DNA from 4 places in the Kribbella sp. NBC_00382 genome. Region 2 is predicted to be linked to each of the others. Evidence: riboswitches for the same ligand, from Rfam matches in the RefSeq annotation. Region 2 holds a riboswitch; each other region holds the start of a gene.

Region 1 (7,860 bases), 3.1 Mb from region 2:
ACGTGCCGGCCACCTCGCCCTGGGTCACAGGTGACGGCGATGTTCAGCGGAGTGTCGAGGATCGCCTCGATCTTCAACCCGTCGAAGGAGCTGCGCCGGTCGGCGGGTAGTGAAGCCGCAAAGGCGTCGCGCTGCGCAGAGGCGAGGTCATGGATCTTCCGCCGGGTAGCGACGTCCTTGATCAGCAGGAAGTCCCACGGCTGGCTTAGGCCGACACTAGGTGCCCGATGTGCCGACTCCAGCACTCTGGTCAGCACGTCATCGGCAATAGGCCGGTCCAGGAACCCACGCCTCACATCACGCCGCTCTGCCAGTACCCGGTGAACTACGTCCCGCTCCCCCACCGCATACCCAGGAGCAGGTGTCACCCCCGCGGCCGACGCCTCACCGGCTGCGCCCGCCGCGCCACCGGCCGTCTCTGGCAGCCGGCCGACGGCGACGGTTGCTCGCGCCGAGGCCTGCTTCGGTAGTACGAGCTCGGCGCCGCTGAGGATGACAGCTGCCTCGGCGACGCTCGTAGTACCGGCCAGGCGGTCGACCTGCTCGCTGGGAGTCGGTACTGGTTGCTGAGAGAGCTCCAGCTTGGTCGCGGTGAACAGCGTCGCTCCCAGTGAGGCCACTAGTCGCTGCAGACCGGGCTCTGTCTCCTTGCCGTCGACTGTGACCACTTGGCTCACGGTTGCCGGCTGCAGCGAGACCAGCGCCGAGTCCACGAGGTCACGGAGCTCCCGGTACGACGTACCGGAGCGTAGGCCGATGCCTAGGATGAGGCTCACTTCTCCAGCCCCGCGTGGACTCGTGCGGCCGCCACGAACCTGGCCGGGACGTCGGGCGTGGCCGTCCAGTGCAGGTGGAGGTAGGAGGCGTGGATCTGGGCTCGCGCGAAGCCCTCCTGCTTGCCGCCCGGTAGGTACCAGGCGGCCGGGACGTCCTCGTCGAACTCCACAGTGGTCCGGTGGAACTCATGCCCGTGCACGCGGCGGCCCTCGTCGAAGATCGCCGTCGTCGAGGCGGCGATCGCGGTGCGGTAGCCGAGGGTGAGGCGGCTCGTCATCTGGCCCTTGGCGGGGAGGACGCCGGTGAGTTGGTGGCCGTCGAGTTCGCGGCACAGGTACAGGAGGCCGGCGCACTCGGCGACGACCGGCAGGCCGGCGGCGATCTCGGCAGCGACCTGGTCGCGGAGCGCGACGTTGTCGGAGAGCGCTTCCGCGTGGAGTTCCGGGAAGCCGCCGCCGAGGTACAGCGCTGATGTTGCCTCAGGCAAGGATTCATGCAGCGGGTCGAAGGTGACGACGTCGGCGCCGGCGGCGGTCAGCAGCTCGGCGGTCTCGGTGTAGCGGAAGGAGAAGACCGGGCCACCGGCCACGGCGATCACCGGGCGGCCTTCTTCGGCCGGGGCCACCTCTGCGGCGGGATCCCAAGCGATCACATCGAGCGGAGTGGCCGCACGTGCAGCGGCGACAAAGGCTTCCAGGTCGACGCCTTGCTTCACCAGTTCGGCGGCGGCGTCGACTGCCGTCACGGCCTGCTCGCGTTGCTCGTCGGCGGGGATGAGTCCGAGGTGCCGACTGGGAACGGTCAGCCGGGTATCGCGACGCAGTACACCGAGAACCGGTACGCCGGTTGGCGCAACCCCTGCCCGCACTTCGGCCTCATGCCGGTCGGAGCCAACCTTGTTGAGGATCACCCCGACAATGCGCACGCCGGTGTCGAAAGCGACGAACCCCTGGACGACCGCGCCAACACTGCGACCGGCCGCCGATGCGTCCACCACCAGCACGACCGGTGCCTGCAGCAACTTGGAGACGTGGGCGGTCGACGAGTACCCCTCAGTGCCCAGCGCGCCGTCGTACAGGCCCATCACGCCCTCGACGATGGCGATGTCCGCGCCCACGCTCCCATGTGCGAACAGCGGCGCGACCCGTTCTTCACCCGACAGCATCGGATCGAGATTGCGCCCCGGCCGTCCGGTCGCCACCGCGTGAAAGCCCGGGTCGATGTAGTCCGGCCCGACCTTGAACCCGGCCACCGTGTGCCCGGCCCGCCGCAGCGCAGCCATCAATCCGACCGCAACCGTCGTCTTACCCGCGCTGGACGACGGCGCCGCGATCACCACCCGTGGAATCACCACTCGATGCCTTTCTGGCCCTTCTGGCCGGCATCCATGGGGTGCTTGACCTTGGTCATCTCGGTGACCAGGTCGGCGGCGTCGAGCAGCTTCTGGTGAGCGTTGCGGCCGGTGATCACCACGTATTGGTGGCCCGGGCGGTTGGTCAGCGTCTCGACCACCTCGTCGACGTCCACCCAGCCCCACTTCATCGGGTAGGTGAACTCGTCGAGCACGTAGAGGTCATGGGTCTCGGCGGCGATCCGGCGCTGGATCTCGCGCCAGCCCTCGAGCGCGTCGGCGGCGTGGTCCTCCTCGGTGCCGGCCTTGCGGGACCAGCTCCAGCCCTCGCCCATCTTGTGCCACTCGACCGGGCCGCCCTCACCCGTTGCCTCATGCAACTTCCCGAGGGCCCGGAACGCGCTCTCCTCGCCGACCTTCCACTTCGCGCTCTTGACGAACTGGAAGACGCCGATGTTCCAGCCCTGGTTCCAGCCGCGCAGCGCCATCCCGAACGCGGCGGTCGACTTGCCCTTCATTTCACCGGTGTGCACCATCAGCAGCGGCCGGTTCCGGCGCTGCCGGGTGGTCAGGCCGTCCTGCGGTACGACGGTTGGCTGTCCCTGCGGCATCAGGCGGCGCTCCGATCGGTGACCGCGCGAACAAGATTGCCCGCGGCAACTTCTCCCAGATCCAGGTACTCCGCGCCGAGATCGGCGGCCAACTCCCCTGCTAGTCCCAGCCGGACTCCGCGGCGCGGCTCACAGTCGACCACGACCGAAGCGATCCCCTGCTGCCCGAGCCAGCCAGCGGCCTGCTTGGCCCTGGCGAACGCCTTGTCACCGGCAGTTGCGCGACCGTCGGTGACGAGGACGAGCAAGGGACGCCTGCGGGGATCGCGGATCGCGGCGATTCGGAGTACGTCGGAAGCCTTCAGCAATCCCTCGGCCAGCGGGGTGCGACCGCCGGTGGGCAGGGACTCAAGACGCCGCACTGCGGTCTCGACGCTGCCCGTCGGCGGGAGGGCGACTGTTGCCTCGGCCCCGGCGAAGGTGACCAGGCCGACGGTGTCGCGGCGCTGGTAGGCATCGAGCAGCAGCGAGACGATCGCTGTTTTGACCTCGGTCATCCGCTTCTTCGTCCCCATCGAGCCGGACGCGTCCACACAGAACAACACGAGGTTGCCTTCGCGGCCCTCACGAACGGCGAGCCGCACGTCGGAGGCGCGGACGGCAAGGCCGCCACCCGAGCGGGCCAGACCAGTACTGCCGGGGCCGGCGCTGGTGCTGCCGGGGGCAGTGCGACCAGGGCCGGTGCTACCGGGGGCAGTGCGACCAGGGCCGGCGCCATCGCGATCGGCGCTGCCGGGGAGTGAGCGGCCGCGGGCGTGTTGGTGGGGGGCGGCGGCGCGGATGGTGGCGAGGAGGTGGGGGCGGCCGGATTCTCGGCCGGCTCGGGGGCGGTCGCCGACGACGCGACCGACGTCGGTGAGCGCTTTGGAGCGCCGGCCGGCGACGCCTGCGCCGGCTGATTGCACGCTCAGGAGGCGGGCTTTGTACGGCTCGGAGCTGGCAGCGACCTCGCCGATCGGTGCCGGACCGGGGAGAGCGCTCCCCGGGTTCTTCGTCTGGTCCGGATCGGAGGCGTTCGTCGGCGGTTGGGTCGCGTCGGGGCGGTCGAGTTCGGCGTCGGTGTTCGGCGCGCGGTCGGTGTCGGTCGGCGGGGTGTTGTCGGGGTCGTCGCCGTTCGAGTCGCCACCATCCGGGTTCCCGCCGGGCGGGCCGTCGGGACCGCCGTCTGGGTCGTCGTCGGGGTCGTCGTCCGGTGGGGTGCTGTTTTGGATGGCTTGTTCTAGTTGGTCGTCGTCCAGGCCGGGGGCGTCGAAGGGGTTGCGGCGTTTGCGGTGTGGGAGGGCTAGTTTGGCGGCGGCTCGGACGTCCTCGACCTCGACGACAGTCCGGCCCGACCAGGCAGCGTGCGCGACCGCAGTGCGGGCGGTGACGAGGTCGGCGCGCATGCCGTCGACGTCGAAGGAGGCGCAGATCTCGGCGATCTGGCGCAGCGCGGCGTCGGTGAGGATCACGTCCGCCAGACGGGACTGGGCTTTGACGATGCGCTCGGACAGTTCGGCCTGCGCACCGGCGTACCGGTTGATGAAGGCAGTCGGGTCGGCCTCGTACGAGAGTCGCGCGCGCATCACCTCGACCCGTACTGCGGGGTCGCGGCTGGCGACGACGTCGACGGTCAGGCCGAAGCGGTCGAGGAGCTGCGGGCGGAGTTCGCCTTCCTCGGGGTTCATCGTGCCGACCAGGACGAAGCGCGCCGGGTGGGTGATCGAGACGCCGTCGCGCTCGACGGTCGCGCGGCCCATCGCCGCGGCGTCGAGCAGTACGTCGACCAGGTGGTCGTGGAGAAGGTTGACCTCGTCGACGTACAGCAACCCGCGGTGGGCGGCAGCCAGCAGACCCGGCTCGTAGACGGTCACGCCCTCAGAGAGCGCTCGCTCGAGATGGAGGGAACCAAGAACACGGTCCTCGGTCGCGCCCACGGGCAGCTCGATCAGGCGGGCCGGACGGGCCTGAGAGCTGAAGTCTGACGGGTGCGGACCGTCGGGGCAGGTCGGGTCGGGGTTGGCTGGGTCGCAGGAGAAGCGGCAGCCTTCGATGACGTCTACGGCGGGGAGGATCTCGGTGAGTGCCCGGACCGCGGTGGACTTCGCCGTGCCCTTCTCGCCCCGGATCAGCACGCCCCCGATCGCCGGCGAGACCGCAGCGAGAATCAGCGCCAACTGGAGGTCGGACATGCCGACCACCGCTGTGAAGGGGAAACCAGCAGTCAGGCGCTGGCCGACGGAAGCGGCGGGCGGGCGCTGGCCGACGGCGGGGGCGGGCGGGCGCTGGCCGGCCGGAGGCGGCGGCTCGTTGCTGTTCGAGGGGGTTGATCCGGTTGGAGCAGACCGCATGACGGGTGGTGTCCCTTCGTCCCGCGGGTGTCCACGCCCGCCTCGGCACTTGGCACGCCGGGCGCGCGGAGAGCGCTCCCTGGCGGACGGCAGCAGATGTCCTGGCTTCCGGGAACGACCCCGGTCACAGTGGCGGGACCGCCCCGGAATCCGGCCGTCTCAGGCCGTCACCGGTGTTCCTCCACTACCGTCCCGGCGATCATTCCACACCAACCACCCCGCGTACGGCCGGGAGCCCTGTGGCGATCTTCACCGCCCCAAGCGTCCACCATTTCGGGGGTTATCCACTCAAGTGGTGGGTTGCCACCCTGTATGCACGGGAGGCAACCCACCGGCTCGGGGGTTAACCACCGAAATGGTGGGCGCTCGCGTGGCGGCGGGGCGGTGGGCGCTCGCGTGGCGGCGGGGCGGTGGGCGCTCGCGTGGCGGCGGGGCGGTGGGCGCTCGCGTGGCGGCGGGGCGGTGGGCGCTCGCGTGGCGGCGGGGCGGTGGGCGCTCGCGGGGCGGTGGGGCGGTGGGGAAGGTGGGTGTGGCGGATGTGTCAGTTGGTGAAGGCGGCTGAGAGGTGGGTGGCGGCCGAGTCGCCGGGGAGTTCGCCGACGCCGGTGATCGGGGTGACGGTGATGTACCCGGCGAGCAGCAAGGCCTCGTCGGTGTCGGTCTCGGTCGGGGGCTCACGCAGTACCAGGCCGACCACCGGCTCCCCCGTCGGCGCCTTCTCCAGCACCAGCCGGGACCGGTCATAACCAACGAGCCGCGCCCAACGAGCGCCCTTCAGCTCAGCGATCGGTACGTCGGGAACGTTGATGTTGATGACCGTGCCCTGCGGCTGCTCCAGCAGCCAGGAGAGCGCTTCCGCCGCGACCGCGCCCGCCGTGTCGAGGTGCTGCGGGTCCTCCGAGTCGATGCTGATCGCGAGCCCCGACAACCCTTGGCTCGAGGCGGTCAGCGCGGCGGCGACCGTACCGGAGTGCAGGATCGGGCCGATGTTCTGCCCGTTGTTGATGCCGGATACGACCACATCAGGCGACGGCCCGTACGCGCCCAGCCGGGCGAGTGTGACGGCCAACGCCGGCGTCCCGTCGATCCCGATGAACCCGTTCTCACCGGTCTTCGACGCGACCGCCTTGCCGATCATCCCGGCGCGCGAGCTGCCGACGCCGCTCTGGTCGTCCCACGGCGCCACCACCTGCACCGCATGGCCGAGGCCCTCCATGGCCGCAGCGAGCGCCTGGATCCCCAGGGACTCGTAGCCGTCATCGTTGGTGACCAGGACTCTCAGCTGTTCGGGCGCCATGCGTCCACCCAATCACACCCTGGCCGTCGCCGCGGCCGGATGTCTCAGCCGCGATCCTCGATGTCACCTTCTGTTTCCAGAACCGCAGTGCGCAGGGTTTCCAGTGCTTCCTCGGTCGGCTCGGCCCACAATCCACGCTGGGCGGCCTCGAGCAGCCGCTCGGCGATCCCGTGCCGCGCCCAGGGGTTGGACTTGCGGAAGAACTCGGCGATCTCCGGGTTCGCGACGTACTCCGTGGTCAGCGTCTCGTACATCCAGTCGTCGACCACGCCGGCCGTGGCGTCGTACCCGAACAGGTAGTCCACCGTCGCCGCCATCTCGAAGGCGCCCTTGTACCCGTGCCGCTGCATCGCCGCCATCCACCGCGGGTTCACCACGCGGGCCCGGAAGACGCGCTTGGTCTCCTCTTCCAGGCTCCGAGTCTTCACCTGGGCCGGTACTGCGGAGTCGCCGATGTACGCCTTGGGGTTGGAACCGGTCAGGTGCCGGACCATCGCGACCATGCCCCCGTGGTACTGGAAGTAGTCGTCCGAATCCATGATGTCGTGCTCGCGGGTGTCCGCGTTCTTGGCCGCGACCTGGATCCGAGCGTAGGCCCGCTCCATCGACGGGCGAGCCTCCGCGCCGTCGAGGTCCTTGCCGTACGCATACCCGCCCCAGACCGCGTAGACCTCTGCCAGCTCAGCATCGGTACGCCAGTTGCGCGCGTCAACGAGCGGCAGCAGCCCAGCGCCGTACGAGCCGGGCTTGGACCCGAACACGCGCGCGGTCGACGAGCGCATGTCGTTGCCAGCAGCAACATCAGCGTCGACGTGCGCCCGGAGGTAGTTGCTCTCGGCATCCTCATCCAGCGCGGCGACTGTCCGGACCGCTTCGTCGAGCAGCGAGACGACATGCGGGAACGCATCCCGGAAGAAGCCCGAGATCCGGATCGTCACGTCGACGCGCGGCCGGCCGAGCTCCTCGAGCGGGACGACCTCGAACCCGGTGACGCGGCGCGAAGCCTCGTCCCAGACCGGGCGGCAGCCGAGCAGCCAGAGCACCTCGGCGAGGTCGTCGCCCTGGGTGCGCATCGCGGACGTTCCCCAGACGGTCAGGCCGACCGATCGCGGCCACTCCCCCGTCTCCGCCTTGTGCCTGGCGAGCAGCGAGTCGGCGAGCGCGACGCCGACGTCCCAGGCGTTGCGGCTCGGGATCGCCTTGGGGTCGACCGCGTAGAAGTTCCGTCCGGTCGGCAGGACGTTCACCAGGCCGCGAGTGGGCGAACCCGACGGGCCGGCCTCGACGAATCGGCCGGCGAGCGCGCGCAGTACGTTGGTCAGCTCATCGCCGGTGCGGGCCAGCCGCGGTACGACCTCATCCGCCGCGAACTGCAACGACTTCTCAACCTGGATTGATGAGCGCCCGAGTACTTCCTCGATGACGACCGGGACCTTGGCGGCATCCCACGCGAGCGTCTCCATCCCGACGACCAGCTTGCGCGCGACGGCCTCC
Region 2 (7,860 bases):
ACGTCTCGGCGATGAGCTTCGGCGCGATCAGCGCCAACGCGATCGAGGCCCTCAACCGGGGTGCGGCGCGCGGCGGGTTCGCGCACGACACCGGTGAGGGCGGGATCAGCCGGTACCACCGCAACGGCGGCGACCTGGTCTGGGAGATCGGCAGCGGGTACTTCGGAACGCGCGACGCCGATGGTGGCTTCGACCCGGACCAGTTCCGCGACAAGGCCGCCGACGACCAGGTGAAACTCGTCTCGCTCAAGCTCAGCCAGGGCGCGAAACCCGGCATCGGCGGGGTGCTGCCCGGGGCGAAGGTGACGGCCGAGATCGCGGCCGTCCGCGGCGTACCGGTCGGCAAGAAGGTCGTCTCCCCGCCGTACCATCAGGTGTTCTCGACGCCGCGCGAACTGGTCCTGTTCATCGCCCGGATGCGTGAGCTGGCCGGCGGCAAACCGACCGGTTTCAAGCTCTGCGTCGGGTCGCGGACCGATGTGCTGGCGATCTGCAAGGCGATGGTTGCCGAGGGCATCACTCCGGACTTCATCGTGGTCGACGGCGCCGAGGGCGGGACCGGCGCGGCGCCGCAGGAGTACGAGGACCACATCGGTACGCCGCTGACCGAGGGCCTGCTGACCGTGCACAACGCGCTGACCGGCGTCGGGCTGCGGGACCGGGTGAAGATCGGGGCCAGCGGCAAGGTCGCCACCGGCGTCGACATCGTCAAGCGGATCCTGCAGGGCGCGGACTACACCAACGCGGCTCGCGCGATGATGATGGCGACCGGCTGCATCCAGGCGCAGACCTGCCACACCAACACCTGCCCGGTCGGCGTCGCGACCCAGGACCCGCGCCGGATGCGCGCGCTCGACGTCGCCGACAAGACCAGCCGGGTGGCGAACTTCCAGCGCGAGACGGTGGCGTCCGCGATGCAGGTGATCGCGTCGATGGGGCTGGACGGGCCGGATCAGCTGGAGCCGCGGATGCTGCTCCGGCGGATCGACCACACCCGCACGGAGAGCTATGCCGACCTCTTCGAGCACCTTGCGCCGGGGCAGTTGCTGGCCGGCCTTCATGACGTGTCGAAGTCCTGGGCCCGGGATTGGGTACAGGCGGATCCGGATCTGTTCAGACCGTAGGGAGCCTTTGGTGAGCACTGTCGCGGAGTTGCTGGTCGAGTCGTTGGCCGACCATGGCGTGAGCTCGGTCTGGGGTGTGGTCGGTGATGCGCTCAACCCGGTCACCGATGCGATCCGGCGCGAGGACCGGGTGGAGTGGATCGGCGTACGGCACGAGGAGGCGGGTGCCTTCGCTGCTGGGGCACAGGCGTCGCTCACTGGTCGGCTGGGTGTGTGCATGGGGACGGTCGGGCCGGGGGCGATCCATCTGCTCAACGGCCTGTACGACGCGGCCAAGTCGCGGGTGCCTGTGCTGGCGATCTGTGGGCAGGTGCCGCGGGAGGAGATCGGCAGCGACTTCTTCCAGGAGGTCAACAACGATGTGCTGTTCGCGGATGTCGCCGTGTTCTGCGCGACGGTGTCCACTGCGGAGCAGGCGCCCGGGCTGATCGAGCAGGCAGTCAATGCGGCGCTGGCGGAGCGCGGTGTCGCGGTGCTGTCGATCCCTGGTGACGTGGGCGGTCTAGAGGTGCCGCACGGTACGCCGGTGCCGCAGTTCCTCGAGCCTGCGTCGCATACCGTGCCTGACGCGGCTGAACTGGAGAAGGTAGCGGCAGTACTCAACGCTGCCGACAACGTGACGCTACTGGTGGGCATGGGGGCTCGTGAGGCACTGACTGAGGTGCAGGAGCTGGCTAGCCTGTTGGCGGCGCCCACTGTGCTGACGCTGAAGGCCAAGGAGCGGTTTGAGGAGAACTTGCCGCAGGAGGTCGGGCAGTCGGGGCTGCTGGGTAATCACGCGAGCAAGGTGGCGTTCGACGGATGTGACGTGCTGTTCCTGGTGGGGACGGACTTTCCGTACCGGGAGTTCCTGCCGGCCGGGAAGACCGTCGTACAGCTGGATCTGCGGGGTGCGCACATCGGGCGGCGGGTGCTGGTCGACCATGGGCTGGTTGGGCACGCACAGCCGACACTGGCGTCGTTGTTGCCGCTACTGCAGCAGAAGACTTCCACTGGGCATCTGGACAAGGCACTGAAGTCGTACGCGGCTTGGCGGGAGCGGCAGGTGCAGTTCACCGATCCTGCGTTCGACCGGAAGCCCAAGGGGCTGCTGCGGCGCAAGGTGGACAACCCGGAGGCGCGGATCCGGCCTGAGCTGCTGGCGGCGGCTGTTGATCGACATGCCTCGGATGACGCGTTGTTCACGAGTGACACGGGGATGTCGACGGTCTGGCTGGCGCGGTATGTGCGGATGCGGGGCGAGCGGCGGTTGATCGGGTCGTACAACCTGGGGTCGATGGCGAATGCGATGCCGCACGCGCTCGGGTTGTCGGCGGTGGATCGCTCGCGGCAGGTGGTGGCGTTCTGCGGTGATGGTGGGTTGTCGATGCTGCTCGGGGATCTGATCACGGCGGTGGCGTACGAGTTGCCGGTCAAGCTGGTGGTGTTCAACAACGGGCGGCTCGGCATGGTCAAGCTGGAAATGGAGCAGGTGGGGCTGCCGGAGTACGGGACGAAGCTGGCGAACCCGGACTTCGCCGAGGTGGCCAAGGCGATCGGGCTGACCGGGATTCGGGTGGAGCGGCCAGGCGAGGTGGATGAGGCGGTCTCGCGGGCGCTGGGGACTGCTGGGCCGGTGCTGATCGACGTGCTGACGAACCCGGACGAGATCGCGATCCCGCCGGCGCCGACGGTGCACCAGGGGTGGGGGTTCGCGATCGCCAAGACGAAGGAGTTCATCGAGAGCCACGAGTAGTCTCTGTGACCATGCGTACTCGCTTGGTGGTGGCTCTGCTCGGCAGTACTGCGTTGTTGGCCGGGTGTGGCGGTCCTGGGGGCGAGACGGCGCCCAGCGTGCCGCCGCTGGTCTCGGTGAGCACTACGCCTACTGAGTCGCCTACCCCTACGCCGACGGATACGCCGAGTACGCCGCCTAGCTCCAAGGTGGCCGACACCCTGTGCGTGCGGATGAACCAGACGCTCGTCCAGTCGACGCTGGGTGTGCCGGTGGTGCGGATCCACCCGACGCAGGTGCCGGCCGAGTTCGGCTTCCCGACGTACGACCAGTGCCAGCTCGACCTGAGCAGGACTCCGTCCGGTCCGGTACTACGAGTTGGCACGTCCGTCTTCTTCGCGACCCCCGCGGACCTTGCGGCGGCTCGCAAGGCCTACGACGCGACGAAGGGCGAGCCGGCCAAGCCGGTGACGGTCGGGCAGGGCGGGTTCGGGAACAGCCGCTTCATCGTGTTCCTGGCCGATGGCAAGCTGCGCAAGATGAGTGGGCCGCCCGCGACGCTGGCGAAGTACGTTGTACTGGCCCAGGACGCAGCCCAACAAGCCGAGGGTCTCCCAGAGCCCGCGCCCTTCATCACCCGCCCAGAATGCGAGCGGGGCACCACAGTCGCCGCGAAGGTGATGGGCGCCGAAGCTACGGTCCGCCGCGACAGCGAAACCGCCGCCGGCGACATCGTCTGCGGCTGGATCACCAAGACCCGCGTCCTCTACTCCACCGTCCGCCGAGTAGCCGACGCCCAAGCAGTCATCGCCCCCATCAGCAAAGCCACAACTTCCTTCCCCATCCCCCTAGGCGACGAGGGTTACGTAGACACCGCCACCGGCCGCTCCGTCATCCGAGTAGGCACCGACAAGCTGATCGACCTGGTCCCCCTCCCCGCCGGCACCACCGACAAAGACAACATGGTCACCTTCGCCCTAGCCATGTCAGGCCTCTACACCCGCTGACCCCGGCTTCTGCGACTGGGTTGCAGGTGGGTTACGGTTGGCGCGTCGTGGTGTTCGGGAAGCCGGTGGGATGCCGGCGCGGCCCTCGCCACTGTGAGCGGGATGTTCTTGGGTGATCTGGAGACAGAGACCACTGGCTGAGGTTTGGCTGGGAAGGTCAGCCCTGGGATGAGGTTCCCGTCAGCCAGGAGACCGGCCACGGCGTGTCACACCGTCCACGAGGTGCTGGAGGCGCGCGTGAAAACGCTGGTTGCTGCTGTCGTCGTACTGTCCTTGGTCACCGGCTGTGGGGGTGCGGCCGACGCCGGGCCGGGTGCAGGTGCGAATGCGATCACGGTGAAGAACTGTGGGATCGACGTGACTGTCGACGGGCCGCCGAAGCGGGTGTTCGCGGCCTATCAGCCGGCCATCGAGATGGCGCACGCGCTGGGGATCTCGGACCGGCTGGTCGGTACGGCGTATCTGGATGCCGAGGTGTTGCCGCAGTACGCCGCCGCGCAGAAGGACGCGAAGTACTACAAGAACCTGCCGAGTCGAGAAGAACTGCTCAGCCAGAACCCGGACTTCGTGCTCTCCGGCTTCAACGACGTGTTCGGCGGAGGCGGCAGCGACGAGAGCTTCGGCAGCCGCAAGAGCCTGTCGGACCTCGGCGTGCAGACCTGGATCTTCAGCCCGCTCTGCCCGACCGCGGACGGCAAGGGCGACGAGGCGATCGACCCCTCGACCGTCTCGATGAACAACGTGTACGCCGATCTGCGCGACCTCGGCAAGCTGTTCGCTGTCTCCGACCGCGCCGAGCAGGTGATCGCCGACCAGCAGCAGCGGATCGCCGCCGTCGAGGCGAAGGTCAAGGGCGCCGACAAGCCGACCGTCGCGATCCTGCGCCCCGGCCTGGAGGGCGGCGGCCTGACCGTGTCGGGCGGCCCCGACTTCGGCACCGTGCTGATCAAGCAGGCCGGTGGGGTGAATGCCTTCGCCGACCTGACCTCGAAGCGGAACGTGAAGATCAGCATCGAGGAGTTCATCAAGCGCGACCCCGACTACGTCCTGATCAGCGGCTGCTGCGACGCCTCGCTGACCGAGGCCAAGGTCCAGCCGGACGTCCAGAAGATCCTCGGCAATCCGGCGTACGCGAACCTCAAGTCGGTCAAGAACAGGCACGTGTACCCGTGGCTGTTCGCCCACCACTCGGCCGGTGTCCGCGGCGCCAACTCCACCGAACTGATCGCGAAACTGATCCACCCCGACCTGGTCAAGTGAAGGCTCCGGTCGCGATGGCCCCGGTCGCGTGAAGAGCGGTGGCGCGCGGGCGGCCGGCCTGGCTGTGGCCTGCGTCGTCTTGCTGGGTGCGGTGTTGCTGTCGTTGGTGGCCGGCAACCAGTGGTTCGGCCCGCACGACGTCTTCGTCGCGGCCGCCGACTTCACCGGATCCGACACGGACCGGGTGATCCGGTACCTCCGTTTCCCCCGTACTGCCGCAGGCCTACTCGCCGGGGCAGCCCTCGGCCTGGCCGGCGCCGTGATGCAGGGAATCACCCGCAACCCGTTGGCCGACCCGGGAATCCTCGGCGTGAACGCGGGTGCCGCACTGGCCGTCGTCGCCGCGATCGGTTTGCTCGGCGTCCAGTCGCTCACCGGGTACGTGTGGTTCGCGATGGGTGGCGCTCTGATCGCGACCGTCGTGGTCTATCTCGTCGGCTCGGTCGGTCGGGGTGGCGCCACCCCGATCAAGCTCGCATTGGCCGGGGCCGCCCTCTCCGCCCTGCTCGGATCGGTGACCTCGGCCATCACCTTGCTCGACCTCTCCACCCTCAACGAGTTCCGGTTCTGGGTCGTCGGTTCGTTGACCTTGGCAACCAGTGCGATCGTTGCCCAGGCCTTGCCTTTCATTGCCCTAGGCATCCTCTTGGCGTTGACTCTCGGTCGATCGCTCAACCAGTTGGCTCTCGGCGAAGACCTGGCTGTGACCTTGGGGACCAGGATCGGTCTGGTTCGCGTACTGGCAGCCCTCGCCGTCATGCTGCTCGCCGGTACTGCGACCGCGATGGCCGGACCGATCGCCTTCATCGCCCTCGCTGTGCCGCATGTGGCGAGAGCTCTGGTCGGTGCTGACTACCGGTGGATCCTTCCGTGGTCACTCGTTCTGGCGCCGACTGTTCTGCTGCTCGCGGACGTGGCCGGAAGGCTAGTAGCACGACCCGATGAACTGCAGGTCGGCATCGTCACTGCGCTGATCGGTGCTCCGCTGTTCATCGCCCTCGTCCGCCGCCGCAAGCTGGCCGAGCTGTGAAGGCGATCCGGATCGGCCCGTTCTCCACCCGGGTCGACGTCGCCGGCATCGTGGTCGCGACGGTCGCCTGGGTGGCCGCTCTGGTGATCGCTGCCATCTCGCTCACCCTCGGCGACTACGAGATCCCGCTGCCGCAGGTGCTCAACACCCTGGCAGGCAACGGCTCTTTGATCATGACGGACGTGGTGGTCAACAATCGGCTGCCCAGAGTCCTCGTCGGGATGGGGGTCGGGGCCGCGTTCGCGATCTCGGGCGCCATCTTCCAGCGGTTGGCGCGCAATCCGCTGGTCAGCCCGGACCTGATCGGGATCAACGCGGGTGCTGCGCTGGCCGCAGTACTGATGATCACGATCTTCGGTACGTCGATCGGCTGGCTCCCGGCCGGCGCGCTGGCCGGATCCTTGCTGACAGCAACCGCCATCTACCTTCTTGCTTATAGACAAGGCATTGCCGGGTATCGCCTGGTGCTGGTCGGGATCGGCGTCACAGCGATCGTCGGCTCGATCACGGCGTACCTGCTCACGCTGGCCGATATCTACGCGGCCAAGAGTGCCTCCATGTGGCTGGCGGGCAGTCTCGCCGGACGGTCCTGGCCGCATGTGACGCTGATCGGGATCACGCTGCTGATCCTGGTACCAGCGGCCATGGCTGGATCGCGACAGTTGAGGCTGCTCGAGTTGGGCGACGACCTCGCCCGGACGCTCGCCGGCCGGGTCGAGCTGTCGCGTGGGCTGTTGATCGCTGTCGGAGTCGGCTTGGCTGGGCTCGCGACGGCGGCAGCCGGACCGATCGGTTTCGTTGCGCTGGTCGCGCCGCAGCTCGCCCGTCGGTTGGTCGCCGAACGTGTCGCCGGATTGCTTGCTGCCGGGGCGATCGGGGCCCTGCTGGTGGTCGGCTCCGATCTGCTCGCGCGGGAGCTCTTCGCGCCCACCGCGCTGCCGGTCGGTGTCGTCACGGCGTTTCTCGGCGCGCCGTACCTGTTGATTCTGATGGCTCGCGCGAACCGCGTCGGGCAAGGAGGCTGACCTATGGGCGTACTGCGCACCGAGAGCCTGAGCCTCGCGTACGACGCGACGCCGGTGGTGACGGAGTTGTCGGTGGAGATTCCCGCCGGCCGGATCACCGTGATCGTCGGGGCGAATGCTTGTGGGAAGTCGACTCTGCTGCGTGGGCTGGCCAGGCTGCTGGCACCGAAGGGCGGTGCTGTCTATCTGGACGACGCCGACCTTGCTGGTCTGTCTGGGAGCACGTTGGCGACGAAGCTCGGGATGTTGCCGCAACAGCCGGTGGCGCCGGATGGGATCACTGTGTCCGATCTGGTCGGACGCGGGCGTCATCCGCATCAGCGGTGGTTCCGGCAATGGTCAGCCGAGGATGAGCGGGTGGTGGCGGCCGCGCTGGAAGCCACCGGTACTTCGGACCTGGCGAACCGTTCCCTGGATGAGCTGTCCGGCGGTCAGCGTCAGCGGGTCTGGATCGCGCTCGCACTGGCGCAGGACGCCGAGACCATGTTGCTGGACGAACCGACCACCTTCCTCGACCTCGCCCATCAACTCGAGATCCTCGATCTGGTCCACGACCTCAACCGCGACCGTGGCAAAACGGTCGTCCTCGTGCTGCACGACCTCAATCTCGCCGCCCGCTACGCCGACCACCTGATCGCCCTGAAGTCCGGCCAAGTCGTGGCCCAAGGCAATCCCGAGGAGGTCGTCACGGCAGCCCTCG
Region 3 (7,860 bases), 1.6 Mb from region 2:
CGGGTGCGAGCCCGTGGCGGCTCGCCGGCGAGTTAGCCGACTAGCTAGTTGAGCTTCAGTTCGTACTCGATCTGGGCGATCGGCTCGCCGTCGCCGAAGTCGCGGGTGGTGGTGGCGCCCGTCTCCGTGAAGCCCGACTTCGTGTAGAAGCGCCGGGACTGCGGGGTGTCGCGCAGAGTCCACAGATGGACGCCGGCGAATCCATCAGCCCGCAACCGGCGCAACGTCTCGCTCATCAAGGCTGCCGCCACCCCGGTTCCCCAGCCGTCCGGATGCCCGTAGAAGCTGTGGATCTCGGCAAACTCCGGCCGGGCCGACGAGGGCCCCGACCAGGAGAAGGCCAGGACACGTCCGTCGACGGCGGCCACCACGACCAGACCTTCCGGCGAAGCGACCCGGTCATGCCAACGGGTCAGCCTCGACTTGATCTGCTCCGCGGCGAACGACTCGTCGAAGAACTGCGCATACGCCGCCTCCCAGGAGGCCGCATGCACGACCCCGACCCCCTCACCGTCCGCCACCGTCGCCTGGCGTACCTCGATCATCCACCCAACCCCTTCTGGTTAGCCCGCAAGTGCCTTGAGTGCCAGCGAGAGCCGTTCGGTCATCCAGTCGAGCTCGCCGGTGGTGATGACGAGCGGCGGCGACAACCGGATGGTCGAGCCATGCGTGTCCTTCGCCAGTACGCCGTACTCCGCAAGCTTCTCGCAGAGCGCCCGCCCGGTCCCAAGCGCCGGATCCAGATCCAACCCAGCCCACAACCCATGCACCCGCAGCCCAGCAAGCCCCTGCGCCCGCAACGGCTCCAGCCGGTCGCGCAACTCCTGCTCCATCGCCAGCGCGTACGCCTGCAACTCACCCGGCTCGAGCAACTTGATCACCGCCCGCCCGATCGCCACCGCGAGCGGGTTCCCACCGAACGTACTGCCGTGCGTCCCAGGCGTGATCACATCCATCACCGCCCGATCGGTCACCACGGCCGACAACGGCATGATCCCGCCCCCGAGCGCCTTCCCAAGGATGTAGACATCCGGTACGACGCCCGCCCGCGAACTCGCAAACGTCGCACCGGCCCGCCCAAGCCCCGACTGAATCTCGTCGGCCATCATCAACACCTGGTTCCGGTCGCACACCGAGCGAACCGCCGCCAAATACCCCGGAGGCGGTACGACGACCCCCGCCTCGCCCTGCACCGGCTCGATCAGGACGGCGACCGTCGTCTCGTCGATGGCGGCCTCAAGCGCCGCCGCATCGCCGTACGGAACAGACCGGAAGCCCGGCGTATACGGCCCGAAACTGTCATGCGCCTCGGCATCGCCGGAGAAGCTGATGATGCTGATCGTCCGCCCATGGAAGTTGCCATCAGCAACGATGATCGTGGCCTTGCCATCAGGCACGCCCTTGACCAGGTACCCCCATCGGCGGGCCAGCTTTAGCGCGGTCTCGACCGCCTCGGCGCCCGAGTTCATCGGAAGTACCGCATCCTTGCCGGACAGCGCAGCCAACTCAGCGCAGAATGGCCCAAGCTGATCATGGTGAAAGGCCCGGCTGGTCAACGTGACCCGCCCGAGCTGCTCCGTAGCCGCAGCGACCAGCGCCGGATGCCGATGCCCGAAGTTGAGCGCCGAGTACCCAGCCAAACAGTCCAGATACCGCTCGCCGGATGTGTCGGTGACCCACACCCCCTCCGCTGTCGCGACGGTAACGGGCAACGGGTGGTAGTTGTGCGCGCCGTAGCTGTTCTCCAGCGCCATCGGATCAGTCACGGATCAGCCTCTCGGTCGCAAAGCCCAGACGCCCAGAGCCTAGGGCCCAAGGCGGCTCAGGCCGAGAGCGCCCATCAAATTGTCCGACATTCGGGCAATCTGGCCGCCATGACAAGGCCATCACAACAGCTCCAGCACCAGACGCGGCCGAGCCCACGTCACCCGGCCGCGCGGCTCCAGCAATCCCACCCGCGTCGCGCCCATCGCGAGATAGAACCCTTCCGCCGGCGGGTGCGACACGATGTGGATCCGCCGCAGCCCGAGCGCCGCGGCCTCGACCCGCAGGTCGTCCATCAAAGCCCGCCCGACTCCTGCCCCCTGCCGATCGTCCGCGACGAACAGATAGTCCAACTCACCTTCGCCGGGCTCACCGCGGCCCGGGATCTCCAGCGTGTAGAAGCCGGCGACTCCACGCTCGTCCTCAGCCACCCGGGCCGGGTTCTTCGCCAGGTAGGCGGCATCGATCGTCTGCTCCACGATCACCGCCCGGTACTCGCCGTCATACGCAGCGGAGGTTCTCGCCAGCTGGGTGAGTACCGGTCCGTCCGCCGCGACGGCCGCCCTCAAGGTCAGTGTCACGGTGTGCATGTTATGCGACTCAGTCGCAAAGAGGGAAGACTGGGACCAGCCTTCCGACAAAGGCTGGTCCCAGTCGGTTCAGGAGGGCGAGAGGGTGTCCCGTACTTCGCGCGCCGCGCCGACGAGGTTCTGCAAGGAGTCGCGAACCTCCGCCCAGCCGCGCGTCTTCAACCCGCAATCGGGGTTGACCCAGAGCCGCTCAGGCGGGATCGCGGCCAGCCCCTTCTGCAGCAGCGAGACGATCTCCGGCGTACCGGGCACCCGCGGCGAGTGGATGTCGTAGACCCCAGGCCCGACCTCACGCGGATAGCCGGCCGACCCCAGTTCGTGAGCGACCTGCATATGCGACCGGGCCGCCTCCAGGCTCGCCACATCGGCGTCCATCTCGTCCAGCGCGTTGAGGATGTCGCCGAACTCGACGTAACACATGTGAGTGTGGATCTGCGTGTCCGCGCGCACCCCACTCGTCGTCAGCCGGAACACCTCAGTACCCCAGGCCAGGTACTCCGCCCGGTCCGCCTGCCGCAGCGGCAACGTCTCGCGCAACGCCGGCTCGTCCACCTGGATCACCGCGGCACCGGCCGCTTCGAGATCGTTCACCTCGTTCCGCAGCGCCAGCGCGACCTGCCGAGCCGTGTCGCCAAGCGGCTGGTCGTCGCGGACGAATGACCAGGCGAGCATCGTCACGGGACCGGTGAGCATGCCCTTCACCGGACGGTCGGTCTGCGACTGCGCGTACTTCCACCACCGAACGGTCATCGGCTCCGGCCGCGAAATATCACCCGCGAGCACCGGCGGCCGCACATACCGAGTGCCATACGACTGCACCCAGCCGTGCTGCAGCGCGAGGTACCCATCCAGCTGCTCGGCGAAGTACTGGACCATGTCATTGCGCTCGGGCTCCCCGTGCACAAGCACATCCAGCCCGGCCTTCTCCTGGAACGCGAGCACCTCCCGGATCTCCGCCGCGATCCGCTCGTCGTACTCCGGTACGCCGATCCGCCCGGCGCGCAGCTCAGCCCTTGCCGTGCGCAACTCATCGGTCTGCGGGAACGACCCGACAGTAGTTGTCGGCAGCAACGGCAACCCAAGCCGCGCGCGCTGTACAGCGGTCCGCTCGGTGTAGGGCGCAGAGCGCAGGCTGTCGGCCGCCGTCACCGCGGCGACCCGGTCGCGGACCTCCGCGCGGTTCGTCAGTGGCGAGGAGGCCCGCGAGGCCAGCGCCGCACGGTTGGCGGCCAGCTCGTCCGCGATTGCCTCCGTCCCCTCGGTGATACCGCGCTTGAGGACCGCGATCTCAACCGTCTTCTGACGCGCGAACGCCAACCAGGGAACGACTTCCGGGTCGAGGTCGGTCTCCGCACTGACATCCAACGGAACATGCAGCAGAGAGCTCGACGAGCTGACATCGACCCGGCCGGCGAGGCCCATCAGCGTCGCGAGAGTGGCCAGCGACTTGGTGAGGTCGTTGATCCAGATGTTGCGGCCGTTCACGACCCCGGCGACGAGGCGCTTGTCGCGGATACCGGCCACTGATGCGAGCGCGTCGAGGTTGGCGGCGGCCGGCCCGGTGAAGTCGATGGCCAGGCCTTCTACGGGTGCCTTCGCGAGTACCGGGAGGGCTTCGCCGAGGCGGTCGAAGTACGAGGCGACGAGCAGCTTCGGGCGGTCCGCGAGTCGGCCGAGCGTCGCGTAGGCGCGGGCCGTGGCGTCCAGCTCGTCGGCTGTACGGTCCTGGACGAGCGCCGGTTCGTCCAGTTGCACCCATTCGGCTCCGGCGGCACGGAGGTCGGCGAGCACCTCGGCGTACACGGGGAGGAGTTTGTCGAGCAGGGACAGCGGTTCGAAGGCGACGCCGGGTGTGGGCTTGGCCAGCAGGAGGTAGGTGATCGGGCCGACGAGGACCGGGCGGGCCTTGAGGCCGAGCGCGACGGCTTCTTGGAGTTCGCTGACCTGCTTGGCGGAGTTGGCCGTGAAGACGGTATCGGGGCCGAGCTCGGGGACCAGGTAGTGGTAGTTGGTGTCGAACCACTTGGTCATTTCGAGCGGCGCGACCTCTTGGGTGCCGCGCGCCATCGCGAAGTACCCGTCCAGCGGGTCGGCCTCGACGGCCGCGCGGTGACGCTCGGGGATCGCGCCGACCAGGACGGTCGTGTCGAGGACGTGGTCGTAGTACGAGAAGTCACCGGTGGGGATCTCGTCGATGCCGTCGGCGGCGAGTTGCCGCCAATTGGCCGAGCGGAGTTCCCGAGCGGTCTGCCGGAGGGTGTCAGCGCTGACGCTGCCCTTCCAGTAGCCCTCGATGGCCTTCTTCAGTTCACGGTTCGGGCCCTGCCGGGGATAGCCGTACACGGTGGCCACGGACTGCGTAGTCAAGAGTCTCTCCTTCGTGAGCTCGTCTTGAAGAGATCAAGGGCCACGAAGGGGACAGCACACGGGTGACTCGGACCAGCCACGCGCACGCCGACCTGCCCACGAGGTCACCGAGATCACCACGGGCGCACGGGGCGCCAATGGGCAGTGGCAGGTCTTCGGACTCGTGGGCTCGCCTGTTGCCAGACACCTACTGGCCGTCGCTTCCCAAGCCCTCTCGGGCCCAGTGCGTATGACGGCGGTCGTTCCCACTCACCGCTGCGGGGCAGTCCCGGATTCACACCGGGTTCCCTCTTACGACGTCCTACCTGGCGGGCAGGACGAACCAACTGCAGCCACCACCCTACGTGCTGCGCTGGCCGCCCGCTCGGCGAGTTCCGCGATCTGAGCGTCGGTGATCACCAGCGGCGGTCCGAACAGGATCAGGTCTCCGTTCACCCCATCGGCACATCCGGTGGAGTGGTAGAGCAGGACGCCATCCTCCTTGCCCGCGGCGACGATCCGTTCGGCAAGACGGTCAGCTCGCGGGTACGGCGCGCGAGTCGACCGGTCGGCGACGAACTCAACGGCGCACAGCAGACCCAGACCACGGATGTCCCCAACGGCAGGGTGATCGCCGAGCGCTTTCTCCAGGGTTGCCTTCAGCAGGGCGCCCTGGTGCTCAGAGGCTGCGATCAGGTCGCGATCCTTGAGGACCTTGAGTACTGCGTGCCCAGCCGCCGCGCCGACGACGTGGTGCGAGTAGGTGAAGCCGTGCGTGAACCCGGCGATCTTCTCGTGGACTTCACCACTGCAAGCAGCGAACCCAAGCGGCCAATAGCCGGACGCTGCACCCTTCGCGGCAACCAGGATGTCCGGCCGCACACCCCAATGCTCACAGGCGAACCACTTGCCGGTCCGCCCGAACCCGGTCATCACCTCGTCAGCAATCACCAGTACGCCGTACTTCCGGCAGACCGCCGTAATCGCGGGCCAGTAGTCGTCCGGCGGGACACATGCGCCAAGTGCCGCACCGGAGATCGGCTCGGCGATGAATGCCGCAACTCGCTCGGGGCCCTGAGCAACTATCAGCCGCTCCAAATGATCCGCGTGTTGTTGCCCACTGAGCGAGGATCGGTATTCATAGGGCGTCGTGGTGTGCACGGCCGATCCCAACCAGGGAAGGTAAGGCGCCTTCAGTCCAGCCCGGCCCGAGACGTCCAGCGCGCCACGAGTATTGCCGTGGTACGCGCCCTCGCGACCGATCACCACCGACCGGTCCTCACCACGCGCTAGGTGATAGGCACGAGCCATCTTGAGTGCGGTCTCGACCGCCTCGCTGCCACCCGACACCGGATAGACGAACGGATCGTCCATCGGCAGCAGCGGCGAGAGCTCCGCGATGTAGTCCTCCAACGCGGCGGACGTGAAAGCAGTGCCGTGCGCATAGGCCACCAGCTTGGACTGCTTGGCGATGGCGTCCCCGACCTCTTCGACACCGTGCCCGATGCCGACCACGATCGCACCGCCCGAGCCGTCGAGGTACCGGCGGCCGTCGGTGTCGAAGAGCAGTGCGCCGGTGCCCCGGGCAACAACCGGAAGGTCGTTGCCCGAGGCCCGAGAGAAGACGGCCATCGTTATCCGGCCAGTGCGGCGCCGAACAGCTCCAGCGCGGTCTGGGCCTGAGCGGCCGTCACCACCAGCGGCGGCGACATCCGGATCGAGGTCTCGCCACACTCGAGCACGAGCAGCCCGCGCTCGAACGCACGCTGCTGAACGGCATTGGCCTGCTCGGCGGTCCGGAACTCGACGCCGATCATCAGGCCGAGCCCGCGGACGTCGACGATCTGCTCGGGGAACTTCTGCTGCAGCTCGCGCAGTCCGGTCATCAACTGCCGGCCGATGGTGTCGGCGTTGGCGAGCAGCCCCTCCTCGTGGATCACCTCGAGCGTGGCCAGCCCGGCGGCGCACGGGATCGGGCTACCGCCGTACGTCGAGCCGTGGGCGCCGGCCGGCCAGCTCTCCATCAGCTCGGCGCGGGCCATGAACGCACCCAACGGCAGGCCGGAGGCGAGACCCTTGGCGCTGATCAGGACATCCGGCTCGACGTCCTGGTGCTCGATCGCCCACATCTTGCCGGTACGTCCCGCGCCGGACTGCACCTCGTCGGCGACCAGCAGGATGCCGTACCGATCGCAGAGCTCGCGCAGCCGTGCCATCCACGCCGCCGGCGGGACGATGTAGCCGCCCTCACCCTGGATCGGCTCGACGAAGATCGCCGCCACCTCGCTCGGCGAAACCTGGTAACGGAAAAGCGTGTTCTCCAGGTAGTCGAACGTCGCCTCCTCGTCGTGGACGGGAGCCCCCGTGATCGGGTCCCGCCCGTTGAACGCGTACGGCGCGTGCAGCACGCCGGGCAGCAACGGGCCGAATCCCTTGTGGTACTTGGCCTTCGACGCGGTCAGGGTGACCGCGCCCATGCTGCGGCCGTGGAAGGCGCCGAAGAAGCTGATCACGTACGGGCGTCCGGTCGAGTACCGGGCGAGCTTGAGCGCCCCTTCGACCGCCTCGGCGCCGGAGTTGCTCAGGAACACCCGGACCGGATCGCTCATCGGCGCCGTCGCGGCCAGCGCCGAGCACATCTCCGAGTAGATCGGCAGGTAGAAGTCGCTCGCCGAGTAGTGCAGCAGGGTCTCGGTCTGCTGCTTGACCGCCTCGACGACGCGCGGGTGGCAGTGGCCGGTCGAGTTGACCGCGATACCGGCGTTGAAGTCGAGGAACAGGTTGCCGTCGGCGTCCTCGATCGCGAGTCCGTGGCCGCGCTGCGGGACCAGCGGGTAGGCACGCGGCAGCGAGCGGCTGGTGATGGCGAGATCGCGCTCGACGATGGCCGCGGAGAGCGGGCCGGGCAGTGCGGTCCGTACGTCCGGGACCGAGCGGCCGGCCAGCCAGTCGGGCGTGGCGGATGCCTGGGCTGACTGGTCTGCGGGGAGGGTCGCGGTCATCGGGTTACCACCGTTCGGGATTGTTCGCGCAGGAACTGCTGGACGTAGTACAGGCCGCCGCCGGCCTTGCCGGAGGTACCGGAGCCCTTCCAGCCGCCGAAGGGCTGGACACCGGGCCAGGCGCCGGTGGTCGCGCCGGCGGCACGGTTGACGTAGAC
Region 4 (7,860 bases), 3.1 Mb from region 2:
CCCTCTTCGGTGAAGCTCCGGGCACCGGACAGCACCAGCAACGGCCAGTCGGTCGCCGCGACCCGGACGACGTGTCCGGAACCCAGCCACGCCGCCGGGCGATAGAAGTCGCGGGTCAAGATCGCGCTGACGTCGGCGTATTCGCCGCGGAGTACCGGGATCCAGCCGGTCAGCAGTGGCGCGATCTGATGCGCGAACCACACCGCCGCTGGCGTCCCCTCGACGAACTCCGGAAAAGCCCCCGGCCGCAGCGCCGTCGGATCATCGGCCCACGCCCGGAGCTGCCCCCGGACCCCCGCCAGCCAACCATCCGGTACTTCCCAGGCCTGCTCAGCCGTGAGTACGTCGAGCACGCGCGCTCGCCGAGTGTGCTGCTCCACGAATTTCCTCTCCTAGCCGACCTCCAGGCCCGCCCACTTTAGTGCGTCAGGGTCCTTCACGTCTTGCGAATAGTTAACTGCCGATGTAACTATTAATCCATGGACGACGAGGTTGATCGCTTCTTCGAGGTACTGGCTGATCCGACGCGGCGGCAGGTCGTTCGGTTGCTAGGGGAGGGGCCTCGGCGCGCTGGGGAGCTTGCGGTGGCGACCGGGGCGTCGGCGCCGGCGATGAGCCGCCATCTTCGGATCTTGCTGGCCGCCCGGCTGATCGACGACGAGCGGGTGCCGGATGACGCGCGGCTGCGGGTGTTCCGGCTGCGGCAGGAGCCGATGGTCGCGGTACAGGCGTGGCTCGATCAGGTACAGGCGCATTGGCAGGAGCAGTTGGGGGCATTCAAGCGACACATCGAACAGGAGAAATGACGATGGTCAAGCAGTCAGCGTCCGCGGTGGTCGAGGTCGCGACCGATCCGGACACCGCGTTCCGGGTCTTCACCGACGAGATCGACCTGTGGTGGGTCCGCGGGCCGATCAACTTCTTCGATGCCAACCGCGCGATCGGGATGCAGATCGAGCCCGGCGTCGGCGGCCGGATCCTCGAGGTCTATCGGTACGCCGATGCCGCCGGTGCCGAGGATGTCCTCGAGATGGGGCAGATCACCGAGTGGGAGCCGGGCAAGTTGATGGCTTATCGCAGCTCGGTGGACGACACCGAGACGGAGGTCCGCTTCGAGTCCTTCGAGGGTGGGACCCGGGTGAGCGTCGAGATGACGCTGGTTCCCGGTGGCGAGAAGGCGTTCTACTTCTGGCCGAACGTGATCGGCTGGTTCGCCGACCGACTTGCCTAGGCGCTCCGCTTCGGGAGGAGCCAGACCAAGGCGAAGGTAACGCTGAAGAAGACGGCAGCGAGGGCGATCACTAGTTCGCCTGCATGGTTGAAGGGGATGGCGCCGCCGTGGTTGACGCGGGCGAAGAAGACGGTGCCGAGGGCCGCGACGCCGATGGCGCCGGAGAACTGCTGGACGGCGTTGAGCATGCCGGCGCCGGTACCGACTTCTTCGGCGGTCGCTGCGCCGAGGATGAAGTCGAAGATCGGGACGAACACCAGGCCGGTGCCGAATCCGATCAGCAGAAGCGACGGAGCCAGCGTCCACGAGGTGAGGTGGGTGTTCGCGACGGTCCACCACAAGACGATCAGGCCGATGACTGCGATACCGAGGCCGAGATGCAGAGTGGCGCGGCCGATTCTCTGGGCGAGTACGGCGCCGGCGAGCGTTACAGCGACGGCGCTGCCGAGCGCCCAGGGGATCAGGGTGAGGCTGGTGTGCAGCGGGGTCCAGTGCAGGCCGAGCTGTAGAAGCAGATTGAGCGCGAGCTGGAATCCGCTCAGGGATGCGTAGAAGGCGCCGGTGATGGCGAGGCCGGCGACGAAGCTGCGCTTGGTGAACAGCGAGGGCGTGATCACTGGGTGCTTGCTGCGTCGTTCGGAGGCGACGAACAGCGCCAAGGAGACGATTGAGCCGGCCATCGACAGGTAGGTCCACAGTGGCCAGCCGAGTTCGCGGCCTTGGATCAGCGGGATGATCAGCAGCGCCGAGGACAGAGTGAGGAGAGCGACGCCGCCGAGGTCGAGTCGGGCGGTCTCGTCCTCACCGGTCTTGGCGGGCAGGATTCGCCAGGCGAGGGCCAGGGCGACGATGCCGATCGGCACGTTGATCAGGAAGATCGAGCGCCACTGGCTGCCGAACAGGTCGAGGTGCAGCAACCAGCCGGCCAGGATCGGTCCGGCGACGGTCGCGAGTCCCATCACGGGACCGAACGGGATGAGTGCTTTGCGCAGCAACTGCGGTGGGAAGACGACCTTCACCATCGCGAAGCCCTGCGGGATCATCACGGCGCCGAACAGTCCTTGCAGGATGCGTGCGGTGATCAGGAAGGCGACACCGGGGGCCAGGCCGCAGGCGAGCGAGGCGAGGGTGAAGCCGGTCATGCCGAGCAGGAACAGCCGGCGGCGACCGAACAGGTCACCTAGTCGGCCGGACGTGATCAGGCCGATCGCGAAGGCGGCGGTGTAGGCGGTGAGGACCCATTGCAGGGTCGTCTCACTACCGCCGAGGTCGGCGCGGATGGATGGGCCGGCCAGGTTGGCGATCGTCGAGTCGATCACGTCCATCACGTCGGCGATGAAGACGACGGCGAGGACGAGCCAGGCCTGGCGCAGAGGAAACGGAGCGATACTCGACGCTTCTAACGAACGTTGTTCTATAGTCACGAACTAAGTTCTACGCTTGGAACATTGTTCGTGTCAACTGTAGGGTCGGTCACATGCCAGTCGATCCGAGAGAACGCCGTGCCGCCCGCCACGCTCAGCCGGCCGCAGCGCCGGTCCGCCAGACCCGGCGCAAAGACCCGATCACCGTCGACCGGATCACCGACGCGGCGCTCGAGGTCGTCGCCACCCAGGGGTACGACGCCCTGACGATGCGGAGCGTCGCCGCCGTCCTGAACACCGGGCCGGCCTCGCTGTACGCGCACGTCGTCAACAAAGCGGACATCGACGAGCTGATCATCGGCCGGCTCTGCTCCCAGCTGGTACTACCAACACCCGACCGGTCGGCCTGGCGCGAGCAGATCCACGACGTCTGCGCCCAGGCCCGCGACCAGTACCTGAAGTACCCCGGCATCTCCCGCGCCGCCCTGGCGATGGTCTCCACCAATCTCGACGTCCTACGCGTCAACGAAGGAATGCTGGCCATCTTGCTTGCCGGCGGCATCGAATCGCAGACGGCAGCCTGGGCCATCGATGCCCTCTGGCTCTATACCTGCGCCTACGCGCTGGAGCGTTCGCTGGTCGCACAGCATGAGGACTGGGTGGTCAGCCGCAAGGATTTGGTCGAGCGGTTCAGCGCGCTGCCCGCCGATCAGTTCCCCCAGATCCGGCGCCATGCGTTCCAGCTGACGGCCGGCATGGGCCATGAACGTTTCGACTTCACGCTGAACCTGATGATTGCCAACCTACGATGACCACATGCATTGGGGCGAGCAGGTCGCAGTACGGGGTGCCCGGGTCCACAACCTGAAGAGTGTCGACGTCGACGTGCCGCTGCGGCAGCTCGTCGCGCTGACCGGCGTGTCCGGGTCGGGCAAGTCGTCGCTCGCGCTGGGGGTGCTTTATGCGGAGGGTTCGCGCCGGTACCTCGAAGCCTTGTCCTCGTACACGCGTCGGCGGCTGTCACAGGCTGCTCGCGCGGACGTCGACGCCGTTGACGGGGTGCCGGCCGCGATCGCGCTGCACCAGCGTCCCGCAGTACCGGGTGTTCGCAGTACGTTCGGCACCGCGACGGAGCTGCTCAATTCGCTGCGCTTGATGTACTCGCGGCTGGGGGAGCACCTGTGTCCCAACGGCCATCGCGTGAAGCCGACGCTCGAGATCGCGTCGACCGCGCATCTCACCTGTCCTGAGTGCGGCGAGCGCTTCGCAGTACCGGGTGCGGAGTCGTTCGCGTTCAACAGCGATGGCGCCTGCGAGACATGCGCGGGCACGGGCGAGACGCGGCAGATCGACCAGGATTCGCTGGTACCGGACGAATCGCTCAGTATCGCCGACGGTGCTGTGGCTGCTTGGGGTTCGTTCGGCGCCGGCCTCCTGCCTCAGGTGGTCGCCCAGCTCGGCGTGCGAGTAGACGTGCCGTTCCAGGAGCTGACGCCGGCCGAACGCGAGATCGTGCTGCACGGCGAGGAGACCAAGCGGACAGTTGTTGTCACGAGCAAGAAAGGCAACGCCTTCGAGCTCAACGCGACCTACCGCAACGCCAACCGGGTGATCGAGGACGCGCTGTCCAACGCCCAGAGCGAGAAGTCGCTCACCCGCCTCGACCGCTTCGTCCACGTCGCCGAATGCCCGGCCTGCCATGGCTCCCGACTCAACGAACGCGCGCGATCGGTACCCCTGAACGGCGTCACGCTCGACGTCGTCTCGACCTGGAGCCTCGACCGTACGACCGACTTCGTCCGCTCGTTGCCGGCGGCCGCGCCGACCGAACTCACCCGGATGGCGGAGCAGATCGTCGACGCGTTCACCCCGACCGCCGAACACCTCCTCGGGCTCGGACTCGGTTACCTGTCGCTCGGCCGGGCGTCGCGCACGCTCTCGACCGGCGAGCTGCAGCGAGTACAGCTCAGCCGTACTCTGCGGAGCAGCGCGACCGGCCTGCTTTACGTCCTCGACGAGCCGTCCATCGGGCTGCACCCGAGCAACATCGACGCCCTGATGACGGTCGCGCGCCGCCTGGTCGAGACCGGGAACTCCGTGGTCCTCGTCGACCACGACGTCCGGGTACTGCGCCATGCCGACTGGCTGATCGAGATCGGCCCGGGAGCCGGCGCGCACGGCGGCGAGATAGTTGCCACCGGCACCGTCGCGGACCTGTCCAAGTCGCCCACGTCGGTGATCGGCGGCTTCCTCAGCGGCCAGGAGCGGACGGTCATCCGCCCCCGCGTGCCCCTCGACGACGTCTTCGAACACGGCCGGATCCGCCTCGAGACCGGCCCCCGCTTCACGCTTCAGGCTCTCGAAGCCTCGTTCCCCTTGCTGCGGCTGACGGCGGTCACCGGTGTATCCGGCTCAGGAAAGACGACGCTCGTACTCGATAGCCTCGCCGCGGCGCTGACCGGCCACGCGCCGAAGCATGTACGGCACCTGGATGCCGGCGGCATCGACCGTACCGTCATCGTCGACGCCGTCCCGATCGGGCGCAATGTGCGCTCCACCGTGGCGACGTACAGCGGCGTCCTCGACGACCTCCGCCGGGCCTTCGCCGCCACCCCCGAGGCGCGGGCGCGTGGCCTCAAAGCAGCGGACTTCTCCTACAACACCGGCAGCCTGCGCTGCCCCCAATGCGACGGTACCGGCCAAATCTCCCTGGACGTGCAGTTCCTCCCCGACGTCGATATCCCTTGCCCCCTGTGCGAAGGCCGCCGCTACAGCCCCGACGCCGACACGATCACCCTCGACGGCCTGACCATGGCCGAAGCCCTGTCCCTGAACGTCGAACAGGCCCGCACAAAGTTCACCACCCTGCGGAAGATGCAAGCCCGCCTACGCACCCTCGACGAGGTAGGCCTCGGCTACCTCCTCCTGGGCGAGGCAACCCCAGCCCTCTCCGGCGGCGAGGCCCAACGCCTCAAGCTCGTCGCCGACCTCGAGAAGCCCCAGCAAGGCACCCTCTTCATCTTCGACGAACCGAGCGTCGGCCTCCACCCCGCCGACATCCGAGTCCTCCTAGCAGTCTTCGACCGCCTCATCACCGCCGGCGCCACCGTCATAGTCATCGAACACGACCTGGACATGATCGCCAACGCCGACTACGTCCTAGACCTAGGCCCCGGCGGCGGCACCCAAGGCGGCCAAATCGTCGCCGCCACCACCCCCGCCCTCCTCCCACATATCAAACAAAGCCTCACCGGCCAGTACCTCCGCCGAGTTGACTGATCGGAGCGTCGGGCGGGTGAGCGATGGAGGAGCGAGCGGGAGCCTGGCCATGGGGGAGTACATCTCCGTCGACTAGAGTCGGCGATGTCATCGACGGCTGATGCAGGAACCCGGTGTGAGTCCGGGGCGGTCCCGCCACTGTGACCGGGGTAGACCCGGGAGTCAGGAACTGCTGCTGTCGTACCTGCCACCTGGGGCGTGGACACCCCGAGGAAGGACCGGCCGCGCGTGCCCGCGAACCTTTTGCTGCTCTCCACCGCCGATACCGACTTGCTGGCCGCTTCGCAAGCGCAAGCCGGCTGGAAGGTCGCCAACCCGGCCCGGGTCGAGCTCGATGGCGTTCCCACCCTGCTTGACGGCGTCGAGGTCGTAGTGGTCCGCCTGCTGGGCGGTCGCCGCGCCTGGGAGGAGGGTCTCGACGCCGTCATCTCCTCGGGCATCCCCACGGTCGTACTGAGCGGCGAGGCAGCCCCCGACGCCGAGCTCATGTCGATGTCGACCGTCCCCGCCGGCGCCGTCACCGAGGCCCTCGCGTACCTCCGCGAGGGCGGCTCCGAAAACCTCCAAAACCTCGCAGGCTTCCTCCGAGACACCATCCTGCTCACCGGCGACGAGTTCGACCCACCCAAAACCCTCCCGACCTACGGGATCCGCGCCGGCCGTACCTTCGCCAAGGACCACAGGCCAGTAGTCGGCATCGTCTACTACCGCGCCCACGAGATTTCCGGCAACACCGCCTTCGTCGACGCCCTCGCCACCGCGATCGAGCAGGCCGGCGCCCAGCCCCTTCCCCTGTACTGCGGAACGCTGCGCGGCCTAGACCCCACGCACGAAGACAACGCCGACCTCTTCACCCTGCTCAAGGAATGTGACGTCCTAGTCACCACCCTCCTCGCAGCAGGCGGCACCGTCGCCTCCAACGCAACAGCTGGCGGCGACGACTCCTGGGACGCCGGCGCGCTCGCGTCCCTCGACATCCCTCTCCTTCAAGGCCTCGCGCTGACCTCGACCAGGGAGCAGTGGCTCGAGAGCGACGCCGCGATCAGCCCGCTCGACGCCGCCACCCAGGTCGCGATCCCCGAGTTCGACGGCCGCCTCATCACCATCCCGTTCTCCTTCAAGGCGTACGACGCCGAGGGCATCGCCAGCTACGCACCCGACGAGGAGCGCTGCGCCAGGCTCGCCGGCATCGCAGTAGCCCAGGCCAAGCTCCGCCACGTAGAACCCAAAGACAAGAAGCTAGCGCTCGTACTCTCGTCGTACCCGACCAAGCACGCCCGGATCGGCAACGCCGTCGGCCTCGACACGCCGGCCTCAGCGGTCGTCATCCTCGGCCAGCTCAAGGACGCCGGCTACGACCTCGGCCCCGACCTCAACCTCGACGAACTCCAGGGCGCTGACGGCGCCGACGGCCTGATCCACCGGCTGATCGCGGCCGGCGGTCACGATGTCGACTGGCTGACCGACGAGCAGCTGTCGAGCGCAGTCGCGAAGATCCCGCTCTCGACGTACCAGCACTGGTTCGGCAAAACCCCCGAAACGTTGCAGCAAGCAATGATCGAGGCGTGGGGTGAGGCACCCGGTTCCCTGTACGTCGACCAGTCCGGCCCCGAGCCGGCGATCGCTCTGGCGGCGCTCCAGTTCGGCAACGTAGTACTGATGATCCAGCCGCCCCGCGGATTCGGCGAGAACCCGGTCGCGATCTACCACGACCCGGACATGGCGCCGTCGCACCACTACCTCGCGGCATACCGCTGGCTCGAGGCGCCCGTAGAAGAGGGCGGTTTCGGCGCCCACGCGGTCGTCCACCTCGGCAAGCACGGCACGCTGGAATGGCTGCCGGGCAAGGGCATCGGTATGGCCGCAGACTGCGCGCCCGACGCCGTACTGGGCAACCTTCCGCTCGTCTACCCGTTCATCGTCAACGACCCCGGCGAGGGCACGCAGGCCAAGCGCCGCGGGCATGCGGTGATCGTCGACCACCTG

What was found. Region 2 has a riboswitch for cobalamin ahead of OHA70_RS15060 (ABC transporter substrate-binding protein). Riboswitches for the same ligand answer to the same signal wherever they lie in the genome.
Region 1: it holds a riboswitch for cobalamin, as region 2 does, so the genes downstream of both, OHA70_RS29250 (magnesium chelatase subunit D family protein) here and OHA70_RS15060 (ABC transporter substrate-binding protein) in region 2, are expected to answer to the same signal.
Region 3: it holds a riboswitch for cobalamin, as region 2 does, so the genes downstream of both, metE (5-methyltetrahydropteroyltriglutamate--homocysteine S-methyltransferase) here and OHA70_RS15060 (ABC transporter substrate-binding protein) in region 2, are expected to answer to the same signal.
Region 4: it holds a riboswitch for cobalamin, as region 2 does, so the genes downstream of both, cobN (cobaltochelatase subunit CobN) here and OHA70_RS15060 (ABC transporter substrate-binding protein) in region 2, are expected to answer to the same signal.

What each region holds. Positions count from the first base shown of each region.
Region 1 is NZ_CP107954.1:6,144,639-6,152,498, reverse strand. It holds gene bluB (5,6-dimethylbenzimidazole synthase) at 1-776, opposite strand, end outside; gene OHA70_RS29260 (cobyrinate a,c-diamide synthase) at 773-2,128, opposite strand; gene cobO (cob(I)yrinic acid a,c-diamide adenosyltransferase) at 2,125-2,739, opposite strand; gene OHA70_RS29250 (magnesium chelatase subunit D family protein) at 2,739-4,910, opposite strand; cobalamin riboswitch at 5,144-5,273, opposite strand; gene surE (5'/3'-nucleotidase SurE) at 5,611-6,366, opposite strand; gene cobN (cobaltochelatase subunit CobN) at 6,411-7,860, opposite strand, start outside.
Region 2 is NZ_CP107954.1:3,070,940-3,078,799, forward strand. It holds gene OHA70_RS15045 (FMN-binding glutamate synthase family protein) at 1-1,124, shown strand, start outside; gene OHA70_RS15050 (thiamine pyrophosphate-dependent enzyme) at 1,135-2,859, shown strand; gene OHA70_RS15055 (hypothetical protein) at 2,871-3,845, shown strand; cobalamin riboswitch at 3,877-4,060, shown strand; gene OHA70_RS15060 (ABC transporter substrate-binding protein) at 4,083-5,105, shown strand; gene OHA70_RS15065 (FecCD family ABC transporter permease) at 5,134-6,135, shown strand; gene OHA70_RS15070 (FecCD family ABC transporter permease) at 6,132-7,160, shown strand; gene OHA70_RS15075 (ABC transporter ATP-binding protein) at 7,164-7,860, shown strand, end outside.
Region 3 is NZ_CP107954.1:4,663,404-4,671,263, forward strand. It holds gene OHA70_RS22565 (HutD/Ves family protein) at 1-36, shown strand, start outside; gene OHA70_RS22570 (GNAT family N-acetyltransferase) at 45-545, opposite strand; gene rocD (ornithine--oxo-acid transaminase) at 564-1,754, opposite strand; gene OHA70_RS22580 (GNAT family N-acetyltransferase) at 1,887-2,345, opposite strand; gene metE (5-methyltetrahydropteroyltriglutamate--homocysteine S-methyltransferase) at 2,424-4,721, opposite strand; cobalamin riboswitch at 4,851-5,064, opposite strand; partial or broken gene OHA70_RS39795 (aminotransferase family protein) at 5,142-6,332, opposite strand; gene OHA70_RS22600 (aminotransferase class III-fold pyridoxal phosphate-dependent enzyme) at 6,335-7,702, opposite strand; gene OHA70_RS22605 (aldehyde dehydrogenase family protein) at 7,699-7,860, opposite strand, start outside.
Region 4 is NZ_CP107954.1:6,136,267-6,144,126, forward strand. It holds gene OHA70_RS29210 (AAA family ATPase) at 1-380, opposite strand, end outside; gene OHA70_RS29215 (ArsR/SmtB family transcription factor) at 480-806, shown strand; gene OHA70_RS29220 (hypothetical protein) at 809-1,231, shown strand; gene OHA70_RS29225 (DHA2 family efflux MFS transporter permease subunit) at 1,228-2,655, opposite strand; gene OHA70_RS29230 (TetR/AcrR family transcriptional regulator) at 2,709-3,407, shown strand; gene OHA70_RS29235 (excinuclease ABC subunit UvrA) at 3,412-5,874, shown strand; cobalamin riboswitch at 5,933-6,068, shown strand; gene cobN (cobaltochelatase subunit CobN) at 6,103-7,860, shown strand, end outside.